3 regions of the Streptomyces sp. NPDC107517 genome follow, and region 2 is predicted to be linked to each of the others. Evidence: riboswitches for the same ligand, from Rfam matches in the RefSeq annotation. Region 2 holds a riboswitch; each other region holds the start of a gene.
What was found. A riboswitch is a leader RNA that binds a small molecule or an ion and turns the genes downstream of it on or off. The one in region 2 is predicted to bind cobalamin.
Positions count from the first base shown of each region.

Region 1: another riboswitch for cobalamin. It lies ahead of ACZ67T_RS32555 (ABC transporter substrate-binding protein); the one in region 2 lies ahead of nicT (Nickel transporter NicT).
Region 3: another riboswitch for cobalamin. It lies ahead of metE (5-methyltetrahydropteroyltriglutamate--homocysteine S-methyltransferase); the one in region 2 lies ahead of nicT (Nickel transporter NicT).

Region 1 is NZ_JBVJPM010000018.1:62,427-68,628, forward strand. It holds gene ACZ67T_RS32530 (CobW family GTP-binding protein) at 1-358, opposite strand, end outside; gene ACZ67T_RS32535 (type B 50S ribosomal protein L31) at 355-612, opposite strand; gene rpmG (50S ribosomal protein L33) at 663-827, opposite strand; gene rpmB (50S ribosomal protein L28) at 893-1,129, shown strand; gene rpsN (30S ribosomal protein S14) at 1,129-1,434, shown strand; cobalamin riboswitch at 1,764-1,947, shown strand; gene ACZ67T_RS32555 (ABC transporter substrate-binding protein) at 2,059-3,597, shown strand; gene ACZ67T_RS32560 (ABC transporter permease) at 3,612-4,559, shown strand; gene ACZ67T_RS32565 (ABC transporter ATP-binding protein/permease) at 4,556-6,202, shown strand, end outside.
Region 2 is NZ_JBVJPM010000007.1:89,519-95,720, reverse strand. It holds gene rho (transcription termination factor Rho) at 1-649, shown strand, start outside; gene ACZ67T_RS18365 (GNAT family N-acetyltransferase) at 706-1,194, shown strand; gene ACZ67T_RS18360 (inorganic diphosphatase) at 1,243-1,782, shown strand; gene ACZ67T_RS18355 (ArsR/SmtB family transcription factor) at 1,818-2,180, opposite strand; cobalamin riboswitch at 2,270-2,493, shown strand; gene nicT (Nickel transporter NicT) at 2,523-3,617, shown strand; gene ACZ67T_RS18345 (YoaK family protein) at 3,660-4,373, shown strand; gene ACZ67T_RS18340 (hypothetical protein) at 4,465-5,355, shown strand; gene ACZ67T_RS18335 (sensor histidine kinase) at 5,899-6,202, shown strand, end outside.
Region 3 is NZ_JBVJPM010000044.1:3,192-9,393, forward strand. It holds gene ACZ67T_RS42530 (PepSY-associated TM helix domain-containing protein) at 1-790, opposite strand, end outside; gene ACZ67T_RS42535 (sigma-70 family RNA polymerase sigma factor) at 921-1,541, opposite strand; gene ACZ67T_RS42540 (hypothetical protein) at 1,701-2,441, opposite strand; partial or broken gene ACZ67T_RS42545 (3-hydroxyacyl-CoA dehydrogenase family protein) at 3,192-3,320, shown strand; cobalamin riboswitch at 3,499-3,734, shown strand; gene metE (5-methyltetrahydropteroyltriglutamate--homocysteine S-methyltransferase) at 3,898-6,202, shown strand, end outside.

The DNA.
Region 1 (6,202 bases), on a different contig from region 2:
CGCCATCGCCGTGCGCGGCGACGACCTCGGCCATGCCGCGGGGTTCGACGGAGTCCCACAGCTCCACCACGGCGAGCCGGGTGAGACCGCTGTCGGCGAGACGCCCCAGTTCGGGCACGAGGTCTTCTCGCAGCGCGCAGCAGGCGCAGTCGTTGACCAGAGGCGTCTCGCCCCAGGACAGCTGGCCCGTGGCGTCGCGGACGCTGCGGCGCACCTTTCCCGTCGGGCCCGCGGACAAGTCGTGCAGGAGGGCGACGCTGTCGGGTACCTCACGCAGTATCTGTTCGACCGCTGAGCGGCGGGCATCGGCGTGCAGGCCGCCGACGACCACCACGGGCATCGATCCCTCGGAGGTCATCGCCGGCTCCTCTCTGCCCCGTAGCGGCGTTCGAACCGCTCGACGCGGCCGGCGGTGTCCGGCACGCGCTGCGTACCGGTGTAGAAGGGGTGGCTCGCCGAGGAGATCTCGACGTCGACCACCGGGTAGGTCTGTCCGTCCTCCCACTCGACGGTCTTGTCGCTGGTCATGGTCGAACGGGTGAGGAAGGCGAAGTCACCGGCCTTGTCGCGGAAGGCGATCGGGCGGTAGTCGGGTTGGATTCCGGGCTTCACGGGATGCTCCTTGAGCGAGGGTGGGGCGGCTGGGGTCGGTTCGGGCGGGGTCAGCGTTCCTCGCGGAAGTCGACGTGTCGTCCGGCCGCCGGGTCGTACTTGCGCCGAACGAGTCGGTCCGGGTCGTTGCGTCGGTTCTTGCGGGTCACGCAGGTGAAGCCGGTTCCGGCGGTGGAGCGGAGCTTGATGATCGGGCGTAGTTCGTTGCGGGTCATGACAGGTAGCATACGACAATGATTTCCATTATCGATACGTCGATGGAGAGAAAGGCAGCACCACCATGTCCGCACACTGCCAACTGACCGGCGCGCGGCCGGGCTTCGGCAAAAAGATCTCCCACTCGCACCGGCGCACGTCCCGCCGCTTCGATCCCAACGTCCAGAGCAAGCGCTACTGGCTGCCGAGCGAGAACCGCTACGTCCGGCTGCGGCTGAGCGCGCGGGGCATCAAGACGGTGGACGTGATCGGCGTCGAGGCCGCAGTCGCCCGGATCCGGGCCCGAGGGGAGCGCGTCTGATGGCGAAGAAGAGCAAGATCGAGAAGAACGAGAAGCGCAAGGAGATCGTGGCCCGCTTCGCCGAGCGGCGCGCCGAGTTGAAGGCCGTCCTGGCCTCCAAGCGGTACACCGAAGAGGAGAAGGCCGCGGCACAGGCGGAGCTGCGACGCCAGCCGAGGGATGCGAGCGCGACGCGCGTGCGCAACCGGGACAGCGTGGACGGCCGGCCTCGTGGACACCTGCGCAAGTTCGGCCTGTCGCGGGTGAGCGTGCGGGCTCAGGCACATGCCGGGAACCTGCCGGGAGTGACCAAGTCCTCCTGGTGACAGGATGCTTGGCCCATGGTGTCGGTCGGCGCCGACTTGCTCGCGCGGGCAGATGCCATGGGCCTGTTCTGCGCCTTGGGGCCTTTGGGGGCGTACGGGCCGTTCCCGGGTGCGAGCGGTGCCGTGGCGTCGCGAGGGCGTGCGCGTTTGGACGGGCGGCCTGTGGGCCTCGCCGCCGATCACCGGCGGGCGGCCCCTCACCCGCCGGGACGAGGAGGCCGGTGTGATTCCTGCGCGGTCCCGCCACTGGGACCGATGGTTCCGTAGGCGCGGGCGCCCTGCTTGAGGGGTGTGGTGCGCCGCCGGCCGCACCCGCTCGCGATGGGCCGCGACATGCTCTGCATAATGGCGCCATACATCTGTACGACGGGGACCAGGAAGCCGGTGTGAGTCCGGCGCGGTCCCGCCACTGTGACCGGGGAGCGACCTCCATGGCCACGGCCCTCCAGGGCCGGAAGGCGGGGTGAGCGGTGATCCGGGAGTCAGGAGACTGGCCCGTCGTCATCCGTTCTGTCCGGGGCGTGGACTCCCCAGGAAGAGGTCGACGATGCGTGTGCGGCCAAGCCGTGCGATGTGCCTCTGCGTCGATGCCACCTCCGGGCCCGGCTCCGGGAGCCCGCTGGCATGACCCCACCGTTCGCACGACGTCAGGTACTGGCCGGGGCAGGTGCGCTCGCGGCGGTGACAGCGCTGGCCGCCTGCTCCTCGTCACAGTCGAAGGGGAGCGGTAAGGGCTCCGGCGGTTCGGGGGTGCTGCGGGCCGCCTTCAGCGCGGGCGGTTCGCGGGAGACGCTCGATCCGCACCCCGCGCCGCTCTTCGTCGACCAGGCCCGTTCCAAAGCCCTGTACGACAGCCTGCTCACGTACAAGGACGACATGTCCGTGCGGAGCAGGCTCGCCGAGTCCTGGGAGAGCGACCGGGCCGGATCGACCTGGCGGATACGGCTGCGGGACGCCCGCTTCCACGACGGCAAACCGGTCACCGCCGCCGACGCGCTGTGGAACTACCGGCGCATCGCGGACCCGAAGACCACCGCCTCCTCGCAGCAGCTGTTCGCCTCCGTCGACTTCGCCGCCTGCCGCGCCTCGGGGCGTGACCTCACCCTCGTACTGCAAAAGCCCGACTTCGAGTTCCCGAGCGCGCTCGCCGCGGCCGGTACCGAGATCGTGCCGAAGGACACCAAGGACTTCCGGTCCCCGGTCGGGTCGGGGCCCTTCCGGTTCGCGTCCTTCACGCCTGGCGGCAAGGCGGTGTTCCGGGCGTGGGACGACCACTGGGCCGGGCGCCCGCACATCGACGAGCTGCAGTTCGTCCCCGTCAACGAGGAGCGGGCGCGGCTGAACGCGCTGCTGTCCGGACAGGTGGACTACGCCCATGACCTGTCCGCCGCCTCCGCCGCGCGGCTGAGCGGCCGGGACGGATTCACCCTCGCGCACAGCAAGTTCGCCACCATGCAGGCGATCCTTCTCCGCCTCGACCGGGCACCGTTCGACGACCCCCGCCTCGTGCGCGCCTTCGCGCTCGGGCTCGACCGCGAGCACCTGGTCGAGGTGGCGCTGGGTGGGCGCGGGAGTGTCGGCAACGACCTGTTCGGACGCGGCCTGCGTGGCTACCCGAACGGTCTGCCGAAGCCGGAGCGGGACGTCGACGCCGCCCGCGCCCTGGTCAAGGCGGCCGGAGCGGAAGGTCTCGCCATCCCGTTGGAGACCGGCGACGCCGACCCGACCTGGCGCAACGCCTCCTCCCTGATCGCGGGCCAGCTGAAGGACATCGGTCTGAAGGTCACTCCGCACGTGCGCTCCGCCGCCACCTACTTCGGGGAGATCAAGACCAAGGGCGTCGCCCGGCACAGCCGCACGGCCACCCTGCCCATCCCGAGCGTGCTGCGCTCCCGACTGCGCACGAACGCGGCCAACAACCTCACGCACTACCACTCCGACCGCTTCGACCAGCTGCTCGACCAGGCCATCGCCACGCGCGACGAGCACGAACGCCTGGCGCTCCTGGGCCGGGCGCAGAGGATCGCCCGCGAGGACAGCGGTCAGTTGGTGTGGGGGTTCAGCGACTGGATCATCGGCCACACCGCGCAGGTGTCCGGTGTGCGGGCCGCGCCGCCGAACTCGGCGGACTGGGCTCGTTTCGACCGCGTCCGTCTCGGCTGAAGAGGAACTGGCCCGTGCGTCGGTATGTGGTGACGAGGACGGCCACCGCGGTGGTGCAGTGCGCGGCCGTCCTCGTCGTGGTCTTCGCGCTGACCGCCGTGCTGCCGGGCGACACGGTGGACGCGGTGCTCGGCGAGAACACGACACCTCAGCAGGCCGCCGTCGCCCGCGCCGAAGTCGGCCTGGACCAGCCGGTGTTCACGCGGTTCTGGGAGTGGGGCGGGTCCCTGTGCGGGGGCGATCTCGGGCACTCTCTGGTGACCGGTCTGCCGGTGACGCACGAGATCGGTACGCGACTCGCGGCGACGGCCGCGCTGACCCTGCTCGCCCTCGTCGTCGTGCTCCCGCTCGCGATGGGCCTCGGCGTGTGGACCGGGCTTACCGAGGGCGGCGTCCCGGACCGTGTCCTGAACGGGGTGGCGGTCGCGCTCAACGCAATACCGGAGTTCGTCCTGGGCCTGCTGCTGACCGCGTGGCTGGCCCTCGGCGCGGGGCTCTTCCCGGCCACCGCGGCCGGGCTGACGGGCGCCGGGGTCATCGGTTCCCCGTCCGTCCTGGTGCTGCCCGTCGCCGTGCTGGTCTGCCGTCAGCTGTGCGATCTGGCCCGGCAGGTGAGGATCGCGGTCGCCGAGGGCGCACGCGGTCCGGTCGCCCGCCAGCTGCGGTTGCTCGGACTCTCCGAGCGTACGGTCGTGCTGTGGCACGTGCTGCCCGGCGCGCTCGCCCCGGCCGTCCAGCAACTGGCCCGCTGTGTGGACGGGTTGCTCGGCGGCGCGGTCGTCGTCGAGGCGCTCTTCGCCATCGGCGGCCTGGGCACCGGTTTCGTCGACGCGGTGCAGGACCGGGACATCCCGACGGTCCAGGGATACGCGCTGCTCTTCGCGGTGACGACCGTCGTGGTCAACCTCGCGGCCGACCTGACCGTCCATCGCCTGGCGCCGCGACGGGAGTCGCGCCCATGACACCGATGACAGTGACAGCACCGCAGCGCGAGGGGCGCCGCCCGGCGCGGGCGGCGCGTCGCTTCGGCGACGCCCTCGTTCTGCTGCTGTGGGGTGTCCCGGTGCTGGTCGCGATCGTGGGGCCGTTCGTCGCCGGTTCCACCGCGTCCGTGGCCGCCCCCTACCTGCCGTCGGCAGCTCATCATCCGCTGGGGACGGACGCGCTGGGCCGTGACGTCCTGGCTCTCGCCCTGAGCGGCGGCCGCACCGTGGTGGCCGTGTCCGCCGGTGCGCTGTGCGGGGCCTACCTGCTCGCCGTGCCGGTCGGCCTGCTCGCCGCTGGAGCGCGTCGCCGCGTCACCGACGAGGCCCTCATGCGCGGCGTGGACGTCCTCCTCGCGCTCCCCGGCCTCCTGCTGCTGATGACGCTGGCCGCGGCGGGGCACGGGGACGTGCCGACCCTGATCGCATCCGTGGCCGTGCTTCAGCTTCCGGCCGCCGCACGCCTCGTGCGCTCCGCCGCCCTGGCACCCGGATGCCGTACGGCGATGGAGGCGCTGCGGCTCCAGGGCGCCCCGTGGTGGATGCGGGAGCGCTATGTCCTGCGCTGCGTGGCGGGACCGGTGGCGACCGACGCGGGCAGCAGGTTCGTCCTCGTGCTCGGCCTGCTGGCCTCGGCGAACTTCCTCGGCCTGGGGCTGCCCGCCGACTCCGCCGACTGGGCCGTCCTGGTGGAACGCAACACGGACGCCCTGTTCCTCCAGCCCGCCGCCGTGCTGGCCCCGGCCGTCCTGCTGACGACGCTGTGCGTGGGTGTCAACCTCGGCCTCGACCGGCTGCTCGGCCGCGGCCGGGCCCGGAACGCCCCCGCGACGACCTCAGCCGCGTCCGTCGCGAACACCGCTTCCCCGGCCCCGGGAGGGCCGTTCCTTTCGGACACCCTGCTCACCTGCCGGGACCTGACCGTGCGCACGGACACCGACGTGGAGCTGATCAGCGAGGTGGACCTGATGCTGCGTCCCGGACAGGTGCTGGCCGTCGTCGGTCCCTCGGGCAGCGGCAAGACCACCCTCGGGCTGGCCGCGCTCGGACTCGCGGAACCGGGTCTCTCCGTGGGCGGAGCGGTGCTCTGGGCAGGCCGGGACCTCCTGGCGCTGTCGGAACGCGAGCGCCGCGCACTCCGGGCAGGGAAGGCCGCCCACCTCCCGCAGGACCCGGCCACCGTACTGGATCCCGTCCGCACGGTCGGGGCGACTCTCAAGGAGGTGGCCCGCGCCGCCCTGGGTCGTCGTGCCCCGCGTGCCGACATCGAGCGGGCAGTCGCGGCAGCGCTCGAAGCGGCCGGTCTGGACGACGCCCGCGCGCTGCTGCACCGCCGTCCCCACCAGCTGTCGGGCGGACAGCAGCAGCGCATGGCCCTGGCAACCGCCCTGGTGGCACGACCCCGCCTGCTCGTCCTCGACGAACCCACCAGCGCACTCGACATGCGCACGACCCAGCGCCTGTGCGAGCGGCTGCGCACACTCGCGCGAACCGGCACCGCGCTGCTGGTGATCACGCACGACCTGCGGTTCGCCGCCGAAATCGCGGACGACGTGCTCGTCATGGAAGCGGGCTGTGCCGTCTCCGCGCAGCTCTCCGACCTCGCCGTCGACGACCCCGCA
Region 2 (6,202 bases):
CCTCGACGAACGTCCGGAGGAGGTCACCGACATGCGGCGCTCGGTGCGCGGCGAGGTCTTCGCCTCGACCTTCGACCAGCCTGCGAAGGCACATGTCGCGCTGGCCGAACTCGCCGTCGAGCGCGCCAAGCGGCTCGTCGAGGACGGGCGTGACGTGGTGATCCTCCTGGACTCCCTGACGCGCCTGTGCCGCGCCCACAACAACACGGCCTCGTCCGGCGGCCGCACGCTCAGCGGCGGTGTCGACTCCTCCGCGCTGATCGGCCCCAAGCGGTTCTTCGGCGCGGCGAGGCTCGCCGAGGAGGGCGGCTCGCTCACCATCCTCGCCACCGCGCTCGTCGACACCGGCTCCCGCGCCGACGACTACTTCTTCGAGGAGCTCAAGAGCACGGGCAACATGGAGATCCGTCTCGACCGCAGCCTCGCCGAGCGCCGGGTCCACCCCGCCGTCGACCTCGCCCAGTCCGGCACGCGCCGCGAGGAACTCCTCCTGACCGAGGCCGAGTTGACGGTCGTACGCGGTCTGCGGCGGGCGCTTCGGTCGCGGGACGGACACGCGGGGCTCGAGACGCTCGTCGAGCGGATCCGGCAGACACCGGACAACGCGACGTTCCTGCGGCAGGTGCAGTCCACCGTTCCCACCGCGTGAGCCGGCAGGCACCGCCCCGGGTCGATCGGCGCGACAGGATGCGTAATACTCTCACTATGACTTCGAGCATTACCGCCACGGAGAGCGCGGGGGACGGCGGGACGATCCGGGTGCGCCGGGCGACCGCCCGTGACGCCAAGCGGCTGACCCGGCTCGTCCGCACGTCGCGCGCCTACGAGGCCCCGTACGCGTCGATGGTGGCCGGCTACCGGGTGGGGCCCGACTACATCGAGGCCCATCGTGTCTTCGTCGCGGTCGGCACCGATGACCTGGTGCTCGGTTTCTACGCGCTCACGCTGGTGCCGCCGGAGCTCGACCTGATGTTCGTCGCCGACGCGGCGCAGGGACTCGGCATCGGGCGGCTGCTCGTCACCCATATGAAGGACGAGGCGCGCGCGGCAGGGCTCACCTCGGTCCGCGTGGTCTCGCACCCGCCCGCCGAGGGCTTCTACCGCAGCGTGGGAGCCGTACTCACCGGCACGGCCGCCGCCGACCCGCCCGCCGTGATGTGGGACAGGCCCGAATTGGAGTTCCCGATCGGCTGACGCGCCCGCACTCCCGGGAGGACACTCGGGGTGGACGAGGAGGCTGGCTTGGACAACGAGGTCCGACACACCGACGCAGCCCACGGCACCGACGCGGTCCACGCGTTCGACGTCACCGTGGAGATCCCCCAAGGCTCCCGCAACAAGTACGAGATGGACCATTCCGTCGGCCGGATAAGACTCGACCGGATGCTGTTCACCTCCACCCAGTACCCCGCGGACTACGGATACATCGAGGGCACGCTGGGGCGCGACGGCGATCCGCTCGACGCGCTCGTCCTGGTGGGCGATCCGACGTTCCCCGGCTGCACCGTCGAGTGCCGCGCCATCGGCATGTTCGTGATGCGGGACGAGAAGGGCATGGACGAGAAGGTCCTGTGCGTGCCCGCGCACGATCCGCGCCATACCTCCGTGCAGGACATCGAGGACATCCCCGAGTTCGACCGCCTGGAGATCACGCACTTCTTCGAGGTCTACAAGGACCTGGAGCCCGGCAAGTCCGCCGAGGGCTCGCACTGGGAGGGGCGCGACCTCACGTACGCGGAGATCACCGCCGCGCGCCGCCGGGCCGACGGCCGACAGGACTGAAGGACGGAGCGGCAGGCCACGACGGCGCGCACGTGTCAGTGCGCGCCGTCCGTCGCGCAGTGCTTGAGAAGGTCCGCGGTCGCCGCGTCGACGACGCGGTAGCGCACGATCCTGCCCTCCTTCTCCCCCTCGACCACTCCGGCCGCGCGCAGCAGCCGCAGCGCCTGTGAGACCGCCGGGTCGTTCATGCCCGTCGCGACGGCGAGATCCGACACGGCCAGCGGCCCCGCCCGGTACAGCGCGAGGAGCAGCGCGAGGCGGCGGGGATCGGCGAGCAGCGAGAACCGGTCGGCCCAGGCGCGGACATGTCCTGGCTCACCGATGGCGGCGATGGCTTCGCAGACCCGGTGGCCGTCGATCGTGCGGCGGTCGGCGCGCTCGGCAGGGACGAGATGCATGGCCCCATCCTCGCAGCCACCGATGTGATCTTGAATACCCGCGCACACCTACGCAGCTGTGCAGCCTTGCAGGCGTCACCGACCGGCCTCTACTGTGGGCGGGCCGTGGTGCTCGGGAATTCGGTGACGGTCCCTCAAAAGACCCAGACCGAAGCGGCCCTCGCCACTGTGATCGGGCCCCGGGTCCCTCGGCAACGAGACGACTCGGGACGCCTCGCCCCACCACGCCACTGGCTGCCGCGCGCAGCTGGGAAGGCCGGGGCGGACGCGGACACCCGTCAGCCAGGAGACCGGCCACGGCATCTCACGAAGTGATTCCACGAGGTGTTGGAGCGTGACCGCATGACCCTGCCCGTAAAGTCCCCGGCGACCGGACGCGACGCGTTCCACTGGCGGCGCGAGGACACCGTCCGCACCGCCGGGCTCCTCGCGGTGATCGCCGCACTCCATGTCGTCGCGTTCGGCGTGCTGTTCCTGCTCGTCGTGCCGGAGCACTACGAGGTGGGGTCGAAGGCCTTCGGCATCGGCCTCGGCGTCACCGCGTACACCCTGGGGATGCGGCACGCGTTCGACGCGGACCACATCGCCGCGATCGACAACACCACCCGCAAGCTGATGGCCGACGGCAAGCGCCCGGTGTCGGTGGGGTTCTGGTTCGCGCTCGGCCACTCCAGCGTGGTGGTCGTGCTCGCCGCGCTGATCGCCGGCGGCACCCAGCTCGCCGGGCGGATCATGAACGAGGGGTCCGCCACCCATCAGACGCTCGGCGTCATGGGCACCACCATCTCCGGGTCCTTCCTCTACCTCATCGCGGCGCTCAACCTCGTCGCCCTGGTGGGGATCCTGCGGGTGTTCCGGGCGATGCGCGCGGGCTCGTACGACGAGGCCGAGCTCGAACAGCACCTGGATTCACGGGGGTTCATGAACCGGATCCTCGGCCGGTTCACCAAGTCCATCACCCGCCCGGGCCAGATGTACCCGCTCGGCTTCCTCTTCGGCCTCGGCTTCGACACGGCGACCGAGGTGACGCTGATGGTGATGGCGGGCAGCGGCGCGGCGGCCGGACTGCCCTGGTACGCGATCCTGTGCCTGCCGCTCCTGTTCGCCGCCGGTATGAGCCTGTTCGACACCCTGGACGGGACGTTCATGAACTTCGCGTACCAGTGGGCGTTCTCGAACCCGGTGCGCAAGGTGTTCTACAACCTGGCCATCACCGGCCTCTCGATCGCCGTCGCGTTCCTGATCGGCACCATCGAGCTCGTGGGCGTCCTGCACGACAAGCTCGACCTGCGGGACTCGGTGACCGGCTGGATAGCGGGGCTCGACCTGGACAACGTCGGGTTCATCATCGTGGGCCTGTTCGTCGTCGTCTGGGCGGCCGCCATCGGATACTGGCGGCTCGCGAAGGTCGAGGAACGGTGGGCCGTGCGGACCTGATCCGGCGAGCCCCCGGGACCTGGACTCCGTAAGGTCGTGCGGGTGAGTGAAGCCAGCGTTCCACCGGCGGAGCCCGCGCCCGTGCCACGCAGGTCCGCCCTCCCCACGGCCCTCACGGTCCTCACGGTCGTGAGCGGCTTCGTCGACGCGGTCAGCTATCTGGGCCTCGGCCGCGTCTTCGCGTCGAACATGACCGGCAACGTCCTCGTCATCGGCTTCGCCGCGGCGGGCGCTCCAGGGTTCTCCGTCCTCGGGTCGCTCACCTCCCTCGGCGCGTTCCTCATGGGGGCCGCGTGCGCCGGGCGGCTGACCGGAGCGTTCGCCGGGCGGGCGCGGGCGGCCTGGGTGCGGTCGGTGTTCGTCACCGAGGCGGTCCTGCTCGCCGTGGCGACGTCCGTCGCGTTCGCGTGGCCGGGCAAGGCGACGTACGCGCTCATCGCCGTCCTCGCCGGGGCGATGGGTCTGCGCAACGCGACCGTCCGCAAACTCGGGTTCGCGGACATGACCACGACGGTCCTCACGATGACGCTGACCGGTCTCGCCTCGGAGTCCTCGCTCGCGGGGGGCTCCGATCCGCGGGCGGGGCGTCGGATCGTCTCCGTGGTGGCCATGCCGGCGGGCGCCGCGCTCGGCGCGCTGCTCGTGCTGCACCACGGCCTCGGCTGGCCGCTCCTCGTCGGCACCCTGCTCGTGGCGGCCGCCGCGGTCGGATATCGCGAACCGGCCGCCGACGGGGACGACCTCCGATCGGCCTAGTCCTACGGGCGCCACCCGCCTGGGCTCACTAGCGTCCTGACCAGGACCGCAGCTCCCCCTGCCGCTGCGGCACAGGGACCGGAGACGCCTCATGTTCTGCCCGATAGCCACCGTCATCACGACAACCGCCTGCCTGACCGCGCTCGCGCCCGGCTCGGTGAGCGCGCACGAGCCCGTCACGGCGCCCGCCTCGGTGACCGCACCCGGCGAGGTGGGCCGGACCGACTCGGCGGGCCGGGCCGACCCCTTGCGCCGCGCCGACTCGGACGACGGGTCCCGCGACCAGGGATCGGACGACGGGACCAGGGACCCGGGCTCGTACGACGGAACCCGCGACCAGGGATCCGACGACGGGACGAGGGACCCGGGCTCGTACGACGGGACCCGGGACCAGGGTTCGGGTGACGGGTCCCGCGACCGGGGCTCGGGTGACGGGTCCCGCGACCGGGGCTCGGGCGACGGGTCCCGCGACCGGGGCTCGGGCGACGGGTCCCGCGACCGGGGCTCGGGCGACGGGTCCCGCGACCGGGGCTCGTCGGGCCGCGACTCCTACGCGGAGGCGCGCCTCTCGCGGTCCACGGTGGGGGCCTCGTCCACCGCTGAGATCACGGTCTACTGCGCCGGCGGCGGGCGTAGCTCCATCACGGCCCGCTCCCAGGCCTTCTCCGGCGGCTCCATCACGCTCCCCCAGTACGGCGGCGGGGTCGGGCAGGACGGCCGCACGCAGTACCGGGGCACGGCACGCCTCGCCGGCGAGGCCGGGGCCAGGTCGCAGGTGAACGTGCAGGGAGCATGCCCCGACGGCAGGCAGTGGAGCACCCCGATCAACCTGAACCGCGACGACTACGGCGGCGCACGCGCGGGAGTCGGCAGCACCGCGGACGGCGGCGTGGACCTGGGCAGGATCGGCTTCGGCGCGGCGCTCACGGGCGGGGCCGGCTACCTGCTGTGGCGCAGGACGCGCGCCCCGCACGAGGACTGACCGGTCCATCCGCCAACCGTCATGTTCGAGGCAAGTGCGCCGTACGTCCGTTCCACCCCCAGGCCAACCGTGCGTTGCCGACAATCGACCGCATTCCGGGCGGCCGAGCGGCGCTCTCCCCGGCTCCCCATCGCTGACACGTCACCGCGAATCCGGCTGGGGTTGGCTGAAAACAGCCCCCGACAGTAACGCGGGAGACGCACCGGAGGGCGGTTCATCGGCTCACTCGCCGGTGAACGCCGCCCGGACTGAGTCCACTCGCCCCGAGGCGCGCCCAACAACCGTACGCCTGTCCCTATTTGACGCGCCCTCTCGGGCGAGATCCGCTACCACGGTCCCCTGACAGGCTGGCGACTTCGCGACGAACTTTCCCGGCGGGCGCTCTGCGTCCATTGTCCCGGTTCTCTCACCGCACGCGGTGGCTAGCATGAGCGCCACATACGTGCCGGAAGATCACCATCCCGTTGGTGGGACCGGCCGTGCGGCCGACCCGAGCCGATCGGCCACGACCTTCCCGCACGCAAGCACCGATGGGACCGCGGAATGCCAGTGCCTGCCCGCCCGAGGCCGCGCCGAACACCCACGTCGCCACGCTCCACGCTCGCTGTCCCCCTCGCCGTCCTCGTGGTGGCCGGAGCGGCCGTCGGCGCGGTGACCGCCGCGGCTCCGCAAGCCGCCCGGACCTGGGTGCTCGTCGCGCTCCTGATCAGCTGGCTCTGCGTCGCCGCCTCCCTCATCACGGCCGCCCTGCGCCAGCAGCGGGCCCGTGCCGCCGTGGACGCCGCACAGAGTGAATCGCAGGCGCTCCAGCAGCAGTTGACGCAGTGTGGGGCCGAGGCCGCCCATC
Region 3 (6,202 bases), on a different contig from region 2:
CCGCCGAGGAGACCGTGGGTGTCGTCTGCTTCAGCGACTCGCGCAGGTCACTGATGGAAGCACCGGCGTACGTCGACCAGGTCAGGCCGGTCGCGGAGAGAAAGAACAGGCCGAGGGCGGCCCAAACGCCCACGGTGCCGTGCAGGGACAGGGTGCGGCGGCGGCCGGACGTGCCCCGGATCTTGCGGCGTGCACGGCGGCGGCCGAACCACAGCACCAGGCCGCCACCGGCGATCACCCACAGCCAGCTCGCGGCGAATTCGCTGTAGAGACGGCCGGTTTCGCCGAGGTGCAGGTCTCGGTGGAGTTCGTCGATCCAGGTGCGCAGCGGCAGCGCTCCGGTGGAGCCGTACTGCTCCAGGGCTCCGCGGACCTCTCCGTTGTACGGGTTCACGAACACGGCGAGCTTGTGGTCGGCGTCCACGCCGGGTACGCCGGACAGCAGTACCCGGGTGGTCGCCCCGGCCTCGGGCGAGGGCCTCACCGCGGCGACGGTGCCCTCGGGGTGGGCCTTGTGGGCCGCGGCCACCTGCTGGGACATCGGCAGTTCGGATGTGCCGGCGGGGACGGTCAGTTCATGGGAGTACACGATCTTCTCGGCCTGGAACGAGCAGGCGTACAGGAAGCCGGTCACGGCGGCGACGAACAGGAACGGGGCGACGAACACCCCGGCGAAGAAGTGCAGTCGCAGCACCAGGGGGCGCAGTGATCCCCAGGCGGACCCGGTGGCCGGCGGTGGTGGCGCCGGGTTGTTCTCCTCGGCGGGGCGGGTTGACGGTATGACGGACATGGGGGTGCTCCTGCTTCCAGGGGGGACGAGTGGACGTCCGAAGACGCGCCGGTGCAGTGGTCGGCTCTTCGGACGGGGGAGTTCCGGGCGGGCGGCCGATGTGGCGGAAGCCACTGCGGCCGCCCGCTGCTCAGACGGCCGGCGGTTCGGCTTCGACGACTTCCCGCGCGAGGGTCGAGCGGGCGCGGGCCACACGGGAACGGACCGTGCCGACCGGGCAGTGACTGCGCTCGGCCGCCTCCGCGTAGGGCAGGCCCAGCAGTTGGGTGAGCACGAACGCCTCCCGGCGGTCGGCGGGCAGGCTGTCCAGCAGATCGAGGAGGGCTATGCCGTCCTCGAATCCGGGCAGCCCGCGCGGCTGGGCGAGTTCGGCGGCGGTCTGCCAGTCCGCCGTGTCGGCACGGCGGGGCCGGGCGGCCGCGTACCGGTAGCTGTCGATCACCGCGCGGCGCGCGATGGACAGCAGCCAGGTGCGGGCCGTGGAGCGGCCCTCGAAGCGGTGCAGGCTGCCGAGCGCGCGCAGGAACGTGTCCTGCGCGAGATCGTCCACGGCCTGCGCGTCGTGGCAGAGATGAGCGACGTAGCACTGCACGTCGCGGTGGAGGGCACGGACGAAGCGGTCGGCGGCGACCGGATCACCACTGCGGGCGGCGAGCGCCCAGGCGGTGATCGAGTCGTCGCGACGGGCCGCCGAGTCGTCCGGCCCGTGCACGTCCGCCCATGGCGGGGCGGACGTCGGAGCAGGGGTCATCACCTGGAGTCCCTCTCGGATCATCCGGAACCAGGACCGACAGCGTCCCGAAGGGCACAGGGGATCCCGGTCCGGTGTGCGGGAAAACGGCCGCGCGGCCCGCTCGGGCGCACGGCCGGGGCCCGAGGGTGCGGCGCAGCCTCGGGAAGCCGGCTGTCGTCAGGCGACAGCGGTCCCCGCGGGCGGACCCCGAGAAGTGATCGCATGGATCAGGAGAAGCAGGCGCGGCGCCCGGTCGGACTCCGCCCTGCGGGCGCGGACGCGTGGCCGGTGCGGCGGCGTAGGCAGCCTCAGCAGCCGCAGCGGGGCGACAAGCCAGGCCGCGAACGACCGGGCGATCCGGAACACGGCCTGCTCGCCACAGGCGAGCCACAGGCCGCTGACTACGGCCGCCATGAGGTGGGCCAGGAGCATGCCGAGCGGAGACATGCCCCCCATGCCATGGCCCATGCCCATCGCCGACCCCATGGAGTCCATCGAGCCCGGCGCAGCCATGGAGTGGTTCATGGAGCCCAGGTCCATGCCCGGCCCCATGTCCATGGAACTCATGTCCATGGCCGGGTGGCCGGCGTCCATCGGCGCCCCGCACAACACATGGCCCAGCCACTGCTGCGCGAGTGAGCCGCCGGACGCCTCCGGGTGCGCAAGCACTTGGGCGAGCGAGAACAGCGAGTGCAGCGCCGCCTGCGCGGCAACGGCCATGCCGACGACGAGGACGAGCCCGCGCTCGCGTCGGGCGAGCGACCATGCCGCACCACCCGTCACGACAGCCCCGGCACTGAGCGACCACCACGGCACGGTGCCCCCCGACATCAGGGTGTGGCCCAGGGCGGTGAGCAGCACACAGACGGCCGCGAACACCGCGGCCCGTCCTGTGCGAGCACCCCACCCTGTCGTCATCGCGGGCTCATCTTTGCACCCGTGATTCCGTGATCACCGGCCGGTACGGAAATTGGTGGGGTGGCGTCAGCCGTGCGGGAGATGCGGTGCAGGACACAGATAGGCCTCGGAACTCCCCCGCCGCCGCATCCGAAGGCTCTTGAGACCCGGTGAAGTCCGGATGTTTGGAGAGGGAACCCGTGACGGCGGTGCAAGATGGGACCCTACGACGGCCATTGAGTCGACGGCCTCTGCGGGCGGTGGCCGTCCGCCGGGTACGACGGGTGCCTGACCTGGCTGCTGACGTGCGCGATGTCGTTCTCGATGATGCAGGTGTGCCTGCTCGGGCACTGGGTGCGCGGATCGTGAGCGGCCTGGGCGCCTCGGTGCTCGGTCTGACGACCTCCGCGGGATTCGCAGCGGGCGGCCGTGCTGTCGCCGCCGGCCGGGCGGGTGGTGGACACCCAAGGTCCGTGGCGCTGCCTGATCGCCGGTTCGCATCCTGCCTCGCGACCCGCGATCGAGGTCCGGGCTCGCCGCCGGGCCGCCGCGCGGGATGATCGCCTGGCCGGCCATCTTCTCCTTGTTCCTCGGGTGCGGCATCGCCTGGGTCAACACATACCTGTCGTTGCACGGAGTACGTCACCTCGCTCCGGGGCCGACGGCGGCGGTGCTCTGGTGGCGGTCCTTGGGCTCACCGGGATCGCGGGGCGGGTGCGCCGGCCGCGGCTCGCCGGCCGACCGGAACGTGCGCGATGGCTACCGGGCGCGTTCAAGGAGCCGCTCTACGCGCCGCCTCCTCTGCTGCAACGCATGGTCGAGGCAGGGCTGTTGGGCCGGAGGACCGGTCGCGGCTTTCACCGCTACGACGCGCACACCGCCAAGGACCACCGGGGCTGAGAGGCAGGCCCGGGTACCGCTGCCGGGATGAGGGCCCGGCGGCGGCGAGCGGACGAGGCGGGAGACGGCGCACGGGGACCGTCTCCCGCTCCGCCCGCTGGCTGCTTTCCCCCACAGACGTGTCACACCTCACCGTCCGAAACCCGGACTCCCTGCCATCGCCCGACCGGCGACCCGTAGGGTGACCGACGCAGCTGGTTCGCCCCGTCCGCCAGACGGGAGTGTCGCAAGAGGGAACCCGGTGGGAATCCGGGACTGCCCCGCAGCGGTGAGTGGGAACGACCGCCGTCATCACGCACTGGGCCCCGACGAACGGGACCTGGGAAGCGATGGCCAGTAGGAGCCTCGTACGAGTTCCGTACGTGACGAGGCGCGCCCACGAGTCCGAAGACCTGCCATCTGCCCGTGCCCGTACGACGCGCGCGCGGACATTCCGGTGACCTCGAGGGCGGGTCGGCGTACGTACCGAGCGGACGACCGCGCCTTGCCGCGCGAGGACGTGCCGCCGGTCTGCCACTCCTTCTTGACCGCGTCGGTCTCCGGGATCCCAGGGATACGTCTCTCGAAGGAGATCTCCGTGACCACCAAGACCGCGGCCGCGGCAGCACGGGCCACCGTGTACGGCTACCCCCGCCAGGGACGGAACCGCCGGCTGAAGAAGGCGATCGAGGGCTACTGGCAGGGCCGCGTCACCGCCGACGCCCTCCGCGCCACCGCCGCCGACCTGCGCCGGATCAACTGGCAGGAGCTCGCCGACGCGGGCATCGGAGAAGTCCCCACCGGCGACTTCTCCTGCTACGACCACGTCCTCGACACCACCGTCATGGTGGGCGCGATCCCCGAGCGCCACCGCGCCGCCGTCGCCGTCGACGCCCTCGACGGGTACTTCGCCATGGCTCGCGGCACGCAGGACGTGGCGCCGCTGGAGATGACCAAGTGGTTCGACACCAACTACCACTATCTGGTACCGGAGTTGGGCCCGGACACCGCGTTCACCGCCGACTCCACCAAGCAGGTCACCGAACTCGGGGAAGCCCTCGCTCAGGGCTTGTCCGCCCGGCCGGTCCTCGTCGGCCCGGTCACGTATCTGCTGCTCGCGAAGCCCGCGCCGGGTGTCGCCGCGGACTTCGACCCGCTGACACTGCTGGACCGGTTGCTGCCCGTGTACGCCGACGTGCTCGCCGATCTGCGCGCCGCCGGCGCCGAGTGGGTGCAGCTCGACGAACCCGCCCTCGTCCAGGACCGCACTCCGGCCGAGTTGAACGCCGCCGCACGCGCCTACCGCGACCTGGGCGCCCTCACGGACCGCCCGAAGCTGCTGGTGGCCTCCTACTTCGGACGTCTGGGTGACGCCCTGCCAGTACTGGCCAAGGCACCGGTCGACGGTCTCGCCCTCGACTTCACCGAGGCCGCCGCCGCGAACCTCGACGCCCTCGCCGCAGTCGGCGGCCTGCCCGGCAAGCGCCTGGTCGCCGGTGTCGTCAACGGCCGCAACATCTGGCTCAACGACCTCGAGAAGTCCCTCAGCACGCTCGGCACCCTGCTGGGCCTTGCCGACCGGGTCGACGTCGCCGCTTCCTGCTCACTGCTCCACGTACCGCTCGACGCATCCCTCGAGCGGGACATCGAGCCCCAGATCCTGCGCTGGCTCGCCTTCGCCCGGCAGAAGACCACCGAGGTGGCCACCCTCGCCAAGGGCCTGGCCCAGGGAACCGACACCATCGCGGCCGAACTCGCGGCCAACAAGGCCGACTTGGCCTCGCGCGCCGGATCGCCGATCACCTACGACCCGGCCGTCCGCACCCGCGTCACGGCCGTCACCGACACCGACGCACGCCGCTCCCAGCCGTACGCCGAGCGGACCGCCGCCCAACGCGCCCTCCTCGGCCTGCCGCTGCTGCCGACCACCACCATCGGCTCGTTCCCCCAGACCACCGAGCTGCGCACCGCGCGTGCCGACCTGCGGGCCGGCCGAATCGACACGGCAGGCTACGAGGACCGCATCCGCGCCGAGATCCAGGACGTGATCTCCTTCCAGGAGAAGACCGGCCTGGACGTCCTGGTACATGGCGAGCCCGAGCGCAACGACATGGTGCAGTACTTCGCCGAGCAGCTCACCGGATACCTGGCCACGCAGCACGGATGGGTGCAGTCCTACGGCACCCGATACGTCCGTCCGCCGGTCCTGGCCGGCGACATCTCGCGTCCCGAGCCGATGACGGTGCGCTGGACGGCGTACGCACAGTCGCTGTCCGACCGGCCCGTCAAGGGCATGCTCACCGGCCCGGTCACCATGCTCGCCTGGTCCTTCGTCCGCGATGACCAGCCACTGGCCGACACCGCACGCCAGGTCGCCCTCGCCCTGCGCGACGAGGTGAACGACCTTGAGGCGAACGGCACTTCGGTGATCCAGGTCGACGAACCCGCCCTGCGCGAGACCCTGCCCCTGCGCGCCACCGACCACGCCGCCTACCTCTTCTGGGCCACCGAGGCATTCCGTCTCACCACCAGCGGCGTACGCCCGGACACCCAGATCCACACCCACATGTGCTACGCCGAGTTCGGCGACATCGTCCAGGCCATCGACGACCTCGACGCCGATGTCATCAGCCTGGAAGCCGCCCGCTCCCACATGCAGGTCGCCCACGAACTCGCCGAGCACGGCTACCCGCGCGAGGCAGGTCCCGGCGTGTACGACATCCACTCCCCGCGTGTCCCCAGCGCAGACGAAGCGGCGTCCCTGCTGCGTACGGGACTTGAGGCCATCCCCGCCGAGCGGCTCTGGGTCAACCCCGACTGCGGCCTGAAGACCCGCGGCTGGCCCGAGACCCGCGCCTCGCTGGAGAACCTCGTCGCAGCCGCGCGCGCAGTCCGCGAGGAGC